2 regions of the Pelotomaculum sp. FP genome follow, and region 1 is predicted to be linked to the other one. Evidence: riboswitches for the same ligand, from Rfam matches in the RefSeq annotation. Region 1 holds a riboswitch; the other holds the start of a gene.

The links. A riboswitch is a leader RNA that binds a small molecule or an ion and turns the genes downstream of it on or off. The one in region 1 is predicted to bind molybdenum cofactor.
Region 2: it holds a riboswitch for molybdenum cofactor, as region 1 does, so the genes downstream of both, Psfp_RS19635 (hypothetical protein) here and Psfp_RS09180 (hypothetical protein) in region 1, are expected to answer to the same signal.

Annotation. Positions count from the first base shown of each region.
Region 1 covers NZ_QFGB01000018.1:24,093-27,506, reverse strand. The annotation lists gene Psfp_RS09185 (substrate-binding domain-containing protein) at 282-1,094, shown strand; molybdenum cofactor riboswitch at 1,204-1,324, shown strand; gene Psfp_RS09180 (hypothetical protein) at 1,411-1,626, shown strand; gene Psfp_RS21295 (hypothetical protein) at 1,839-2,063, opposite strand; gene Psfp_RS09175 (ECF transporter S component) at 2,076-2,642, shown strand; gene Psfp_RS09170 (ABC transporter ATP-binding protein) at 2,693-3,412, shown strand.
Region 2 covers NZ_QFGB01000083.1:2,558-5,971, forward strand. The annotation lists gene Psfp_RS19635 (hypothetical protein) at 1-1,878, opposite strand, end outside; molybdenum cofactor riboswitch at 1,886-2,000, opposite strand; gene Psfp_RS19640 (hypothetical protein) at 2,085-2,342, shown strand; gene Psfp_RS19645 (GGDEF domain-containing protein) at 3,018-3,414, opposite strand, start outside.

The DNA.
Region 1 (3,414 bases):
TACTGCATTCCTATTGGGTCAATAAATAAATTAAACACTAATATGAAAATGTAGTTCGCAGTTTCGTTTTTTGGTATCAGCGAGAATAAAAGCTCAGCGAGGTGCGATTTCAATCGCACACGGCGCGCCAGCGCCGCACTTATGGCAGTCAATGTTGCATTTGTGCGAATGAATTCGCACCTACATTTATAAAGACAACTCAGTACGTTATTTCAAGTAAAATATTTGGAGGAGGACTAACTTTGAGTAAAAAGAACTTTTTAGCGCCCCTTATGATCCTCATGGTAACAATGCTTTTGGTCGTTTTCGCAGGGTGCGGCAAACCGCAAGTGAAAGATGTGATCCTCGCCACCACCACCAGCACCCAGGACAGCGGGCTCTTAGACGCGCTGATCCCGATTTTTGAACAGAAGACCGGATATAACGTTAAAACTGTCTCTGTAGGCAGCGGCGCCGCTATCACCATGGGTGAAAAGGGAGAGGCCGACGTCCTCCTGGTGCACTCTCCCGCGGCCGAGAAAAAGATTGTGGACAGTGGCGCAGTTGTAAACTACCAGCTCGTGATGCATAACGACTTCATCATCATCGGCCCCGCTGGGGACCCTGCCGGTATCAAAGGGACTAAAGCAGGCGACGCCTTTAAAAAAATAGCGGAGAATAAGGCTGTTTTCGTTTCGAGAGGAGACAATTCAGGCACCCACAGTAAAGAAAAAGCAATCTGGGCGGAAGTCAAAATCACTCCGGAGGGCAACTGGTACCAGCAGAGCGGCGCCGGGATGGGGCAGACCTTAAACATCGCCAATGAAAAGCAGGCCTACACTCTGACCGACCGGGCGACATACCTGGCCCAAAAGAAAAATATCAACCTTGAAATCCTGTCGGAAGGGGATGCGTCGCTCCTGAACATCTACCATGTGATGCAGGTTAACCCGGAAAAATTCAGTACTGTCAACAAGGATGGAGCAAAAGCATTTGTTGATTTCATGGTCGACCCCGATACCCAGAAGACCATCGGTGAATTTGGCAAAGATCAATACGGTCAGGCGCTATTCACCCCTGACTCCGGCAAAAAAGTAGAGGATCTCGGTAAGTAACGTAAACCGGTCGCCGACGCGGCGACAGAGAATTAAAACCTGGCAATGCAAGTACGATCTGAAATAAATCTCTGAAATAAATCTCTGAAATAAATCTCTGAAATAAATCTCTGAAATGAATCTCCGAGCTGGCTTTGCCTAAAGCGTCACAGCTAGGGCTGACGGTCGTTTGGGTGCGCTGGAAAACTATTGCGCCTTCCATTGCGAAAAGGAGAACTGGGATGGCCTTGACGCCGGACAGCTTGTTTTTCGCAGGCTGTCCGGTATTTTTCTTATTTGAGCCGGATCCCCATGCTTTAAGCGGCGCCGGCAGGAAATGAAAACTTGGGCCAATGCAACATTTGTCCGAATTATCTACAGCATTGTTTGTGATGGGACCGCAGCGCGGTATGAGCAGCCGTCGGGTACCGGGGGCGTCATTGTCGGTTCGGACAGCCAAGTGTCATTCACTGATGATTTGACTAACCAAATTGAATTCACCGGGACTGGTGGTTATGAAATAGTCGGGTCGGGTGTACCCAAAGAGCAGTGATTAAAAGATGTGGTTGTTTTTCGGGTAATAGTTCTATTTATCATAATCTTTATTGTTTTTTGGCTCAAAGATCCGCTTGCGCTGATAAGCGGAATGCTAACAACAAACTCATAGCTATAATGATATCAATTCTAATCCGGCAGTCCTTGGGTAATTGGGACGGTGAAGAATACCGGGGGAGGAATGGTTTATCTTCCCCGGCAGCAGGTATCTTAAAGAAAGCTTTTGAGTAACTTAAAGGCAGGATCCCCTGGCGGGGTGTTTCCCAAAGGAGCGTAATCTTTTAATCCGGGTGTTATTGGAAATGCCCCGATGGTGTAGGTCCCGGGCAAAGTACGGCCAATCAGGAAAGGCCATACCAGGCGGAGCATCTCCAGGGGGGCAGGCCGGCTTTCGTGTTCATCCCTGCTGACGGAGGCGCATGATAGGTTTTGCAAATATTGCAGAAAATGCTTGATAAATTTTCGGTATTCGACTTAATAATCATTGCCATGATATCCGCGCTGGGTATCGCCAGCAAACCCCTTATTGTACCTCTTAGCCATATCATCACCGGGCCGCTGTTGATTCCCGGCGGGGTTGTGGCGGGCGGCTTTTACATGTTGTGGATTGTCCTGGGGGCGGGCATAGTGGGCAAACCCGGCGCGGCCGCTTTGATAGGGGTTGTGCAGGCGTTGCTGGTGTTCGGAACGGGGGTTTTCGGTTCACATGGAGCCATGACCTTGCTTAGTTACACTTTGCCCGGCCTTGCCGTCGACCTGATCCTGTATTTGATTAAACACAGGGTATGCTGCCTGCCCTGCGCCTTCCTGGCAGGTTTGGTAGCCAATGTCTCAGGCTCGTCTATGGTAAACATAATATATTTCCGGCTGCCTTTTGTGCCGCTGACGCTTGCTCTGGCCGTATCGGCCTTATCAGGGGGGCTGGGTGGTATTATTGCTTATAAAGTAATACAAGTAGTTAATAAACATAGAACGTGGGGAAAAGGTTGTCATGGGGATGGTAAAGACGTATGAACCATGTGGCTATCCTGTAAAGTACATAAGTTCATTGGAGGCAAACTGATGTGGACGCCATCGTGGTCGACCGGCTCAGTTACAGATATCAAGCGGCAGGAGGGCAAATACTGAAAAACATCAGTTTTAAAGTCGCTCCGGGGGAGATCGTGGCCTTGATTGGATTGAGCGGCTGCGGCAAGAGTACCCTGTGTCTGTGTCTTGGTGGTATTATCCCCCATTATCTGGGAGGCGAGCTGACCGGGCAGGTACTGGTAAACGGAAAGGATACCAGAGAATACAGAGTTGCGCAACTGGCGCTTGAGGTGGGTCTGGTTTTTCAGGAGCCCGACACGCAGCTATTCGCACCAACTGTGGAGGATGAAATCGCTTTTGCTCCGGAAAACCTGTGCCTGCCGGCGGAAGAGGTAGGCATGCGGGTAAGTCAAGTACTGGATACTTTAGGCATAAGCGCCTTAAGGAAAGCAAACCCAAGCCACTTGTCCGGGGGGCAGAAACACCTGGTCGCCATGGGAGCGGTTTTAGCGCTGGATCCCGCCATTCTTGTGCTTGACGAAGTAATGGCTCAACTGGACCCGGCAGGCAAAAAGAGAATCAACGGCATCCTGGCTGACTTGCGCCGGCGTGGTAAAACAATCTTAATTGTTGAGCATGATCCGGAAACAGTCTCCATCGCGGACCGTGTGCTGGTGTTGGAAGACGGGCGCCTGATCGAGGATGATAGGGCTGTAACTGTAGTGGGTGAATGGGAATCTATGCTCCGGTGCTAATT
Region 2 (3,414 bases), on a different contig from region 1:
GAAGGAAATGGCGGAGGTCGGCGAAATCGTGAGTGTACCGCCAGAGGACGGGCCGGTGCTCAATACAGCAATGCCGTTGCCGCCCAGGACGGAAGTATTGCCGGAGACCGTACCGCCGTTCATGGTAACGGAGCCGGTAAGTACACGGATGGCGGCGCCCTTGTTCATGGTTTTGTTGTTTTGCAGGGTCACGCCGGAACCGATGGTTACGCTGCCGCCTTCAACATTGATCAATGAAGCGTTGCCGGTGGTGGTCGAGTTGCCGTCGAGGGTGATAGTGCCCAGCGTCAACGAGCCGCTTTGAACGTCAAACAACGGGCCGTCATATACATAGCTGCGCGCAATCGTTTTGCCGCTGAGGCCTGATCCATAACTGTTGTAATCGCTGACAGGGATAGCGCTTTGAACACAGAGGTATGATTCGTAGACCGCTGCCGAGACTGCCGTTTCGAAGGAATTATACGGATTTGCAAAGGAACCGTCGCCACCGGCGGGAGCAGCGCTGTTATAATACACGGCTGAGCCGGCATAGGCGCTGTCGCTGCCGGTGCGCGAGGCGCCTGTCGGATAAGTGGAGAGGTCGGCCGGCGCAGTCGCGGGGAAAGTAAGGGCAGGATAGCTGCCGGACGTGCAGGTGAAGGCGTTGTCAAGATCTTCACTCCAGGGAGGTTCTTGGTTGATGTAATAGGAGATGTAGTAACCATTATATTGGGCCGTACTTTGCAATTGAGCGGCGCTCAGGTCATCCACATTGGTGGCGCTGTAGCTGGTTAATTGGCCGACATTGGTTATGGTGTCGATCCAGAAACAATTGTCCATTGACGTGGCGGATTCGGGCACACAGAGGGCGCCGTCGTAGTTAGGATTAGACGAGGCGTTTGCAAGAGAGCCACGATTGAGGCAATTGGCCATTTTGGCGTCGGCCGTTCCGTAACTGCTCAAAATGCCGACGATGCCGCCCATGCGGATGCCGTCAGCACCGATTGGGGCGCTAACCTGGGCATTGTTGAGGCAATTGCTGACATAAGCCTCGCAATAGCCAATGACGCCGCCACAGAAGGATTTATACGCGGTGCTGGCGCTGGTGACGGCACCCGTGTTCTGACAGTTGTCAACGTAAATCCTGCCGGATGCATTGGGGCAATAGGCGCCTCCGATGACGCCGCCCAGACGCTTGTTAGCCGATACGGTTTCAGTGTTTTGGCAGTATTGGACGAGAACCGGCGTGCCGCTGGTCTGCGTATTCTCAACAATACCAATGACGCCGCCAACATTAGAGGCATTAGAGGCGCTAATTGACACATCGCTTGTGCAGCAGACAACGCTGCTGTTGGTGTAGCCGATGACGCCGCCGATGGCGTTAATGCTGCTGGATGTGCTGATGGAACCTTCCACCGTCAGATTGCCGACGATGCCGCCGTTCACATACCCGAACAGTCCAACGCCGCTGGTGCTGGCGCTGGTAATGCTCAAACCGCTGATGGTATGGCCCCGTCCGTCAAAGACACCCGAGAAATACATTGTTCCGCTGGGGACGCCGGTGGTGCCGTTCCAACCACCAATTGGCGTCCAAGCGCCGGAGAGGGTGATGTCATTCGCCAGATAGAACGTACTGCCCGCGTAGTTTGTGCTGTTGTTGACATTAGTAGCCAGTGTGGCAAGGTCTGATGCCGAGTCGATGATGTATTCGCCCTGGGTGGTTTGGCCGGTGTAGTTTACGGCAGTTTCATAACTTGCCGATGCGCTCATAGGCAGGGCGAGGCATAACAGCAAAGCCAGGGACAACAATAGTAATAAAGAACGTTTCTTATTCATTGTTTTAGCTCCTTTCTTAATTTTTTTATTATTGTTTGCGAACCGTATCAGGTAACCATTCAAGTTTCAACTACCCTCCTTTTCCGCTCCTTCCAATACGGGAGGCATGGCCGTTTCCCGCCATACCCCGGCTCAGCGCCATGGCTCGCACTTTAGGCGGCTGAGTTTCAGAGCCATTTTTATTTTAAAAACCGCGGCGGTCTTAAACTCAGGATTAATCCAATGATGTAGACGATACCCCCTTTGCAATGCTCCTGATATGGCTTTCCTTGCCAATCACGGTAGGCGTGGCTGTTTCCGGCCATACCCTTTGTGGGCGGCTTTTACCGCCGGACCCGCTGTCATCGCTTGCCGCCTTAGGCTCTGCGGGCTTCGGAGCACTGGTCCGATGTTGGGGAACTTATCTTAAACCTGTTCATCCTGTCAGCCTGTCCGGCGGGACAAAAACGAACACCGGGTTTTCCGGATATATTTACCTGGGCAGATTACAACGGGCGCTTTTTTTGTTGGGGCATGGCCAGCTGTGAAATTATGCTTGACATGATGATGGAACAACCGGTCAACCAGAAGATATTTTGAAGGGATATGCTACATCAGAAGAGGAGGAATTCTTGCATGAACAAGCGACAGATAGCATTCAAATAAAACTTGTAAGTTTATCCAGCTCTATTTTACAACAGAATTAATTCTGTTACAATGTCTAAACTCAACAAAAATTAACAAAACATATGTTGATTTTTTTGTATATACTTACAAAAAACAATAAAACATTATATAACATTATGTAACATAACATTATTAAAGGCGGCCAAAAATTTACCTCAAACAACCTACGAAGTAATATTACCTATTTCGCTGAATTTTACGGTTATGTACGTGAGTCTACCTGGGGGCTGTGCAAAATTCCGTAATACCGGGTCAATGAAACCACAAATACCCTACATAGCCTGCTTTCTTCCGATCCGTTTCATGCGCCGGCGGCGATAACGATTATTACTTGTTGCCTGACTTGCCCTGAAAAACAAAAAAAAACGCGTTCTCCGCACTTCAAAGAAACGATCTCCGGATTTCCCGGAAAGAAGCGTACCCGCCGGACTGAAATACAAACAGGTCATGTTTCCCCAGCAGCATCCAAGACAGCTTCCTGATGAAAAAGTGCAAAAAGTCAGCGCTTTATTGAGATAAGGATTATCGGGTTCAATTTACTCTACGTATGTGATTTGTATACCCTTCTCTTTGGAAAGGGTACTGGCCAGGCTGGCCATATTTATTAAATTATCAACAGCAGTAGTAAGATAAGAGTCTGATGTACCGACCCTATGTCCTCTTGCTATACCGGCAACAATGGTTATCGGTACTCCACGCTCTTTTGTTGATACTTCTATTTTGTTAATTATCTTAATGGCCCATTCTCTAGAGCATTCAATATCTTCCGTGGTAACCGCCATAAATTCATCACCGGCATAACGCCCGGGAAAGTAAACACCATTTTCCGTACTTTCCGAAAGTAATCTTCCTATAATCTTCAGGCAGGTGTCTCCCCTGACGTGACCGTATTTTTTATTGATATCTCCGAAATTATTGATATCGAAGAAGATA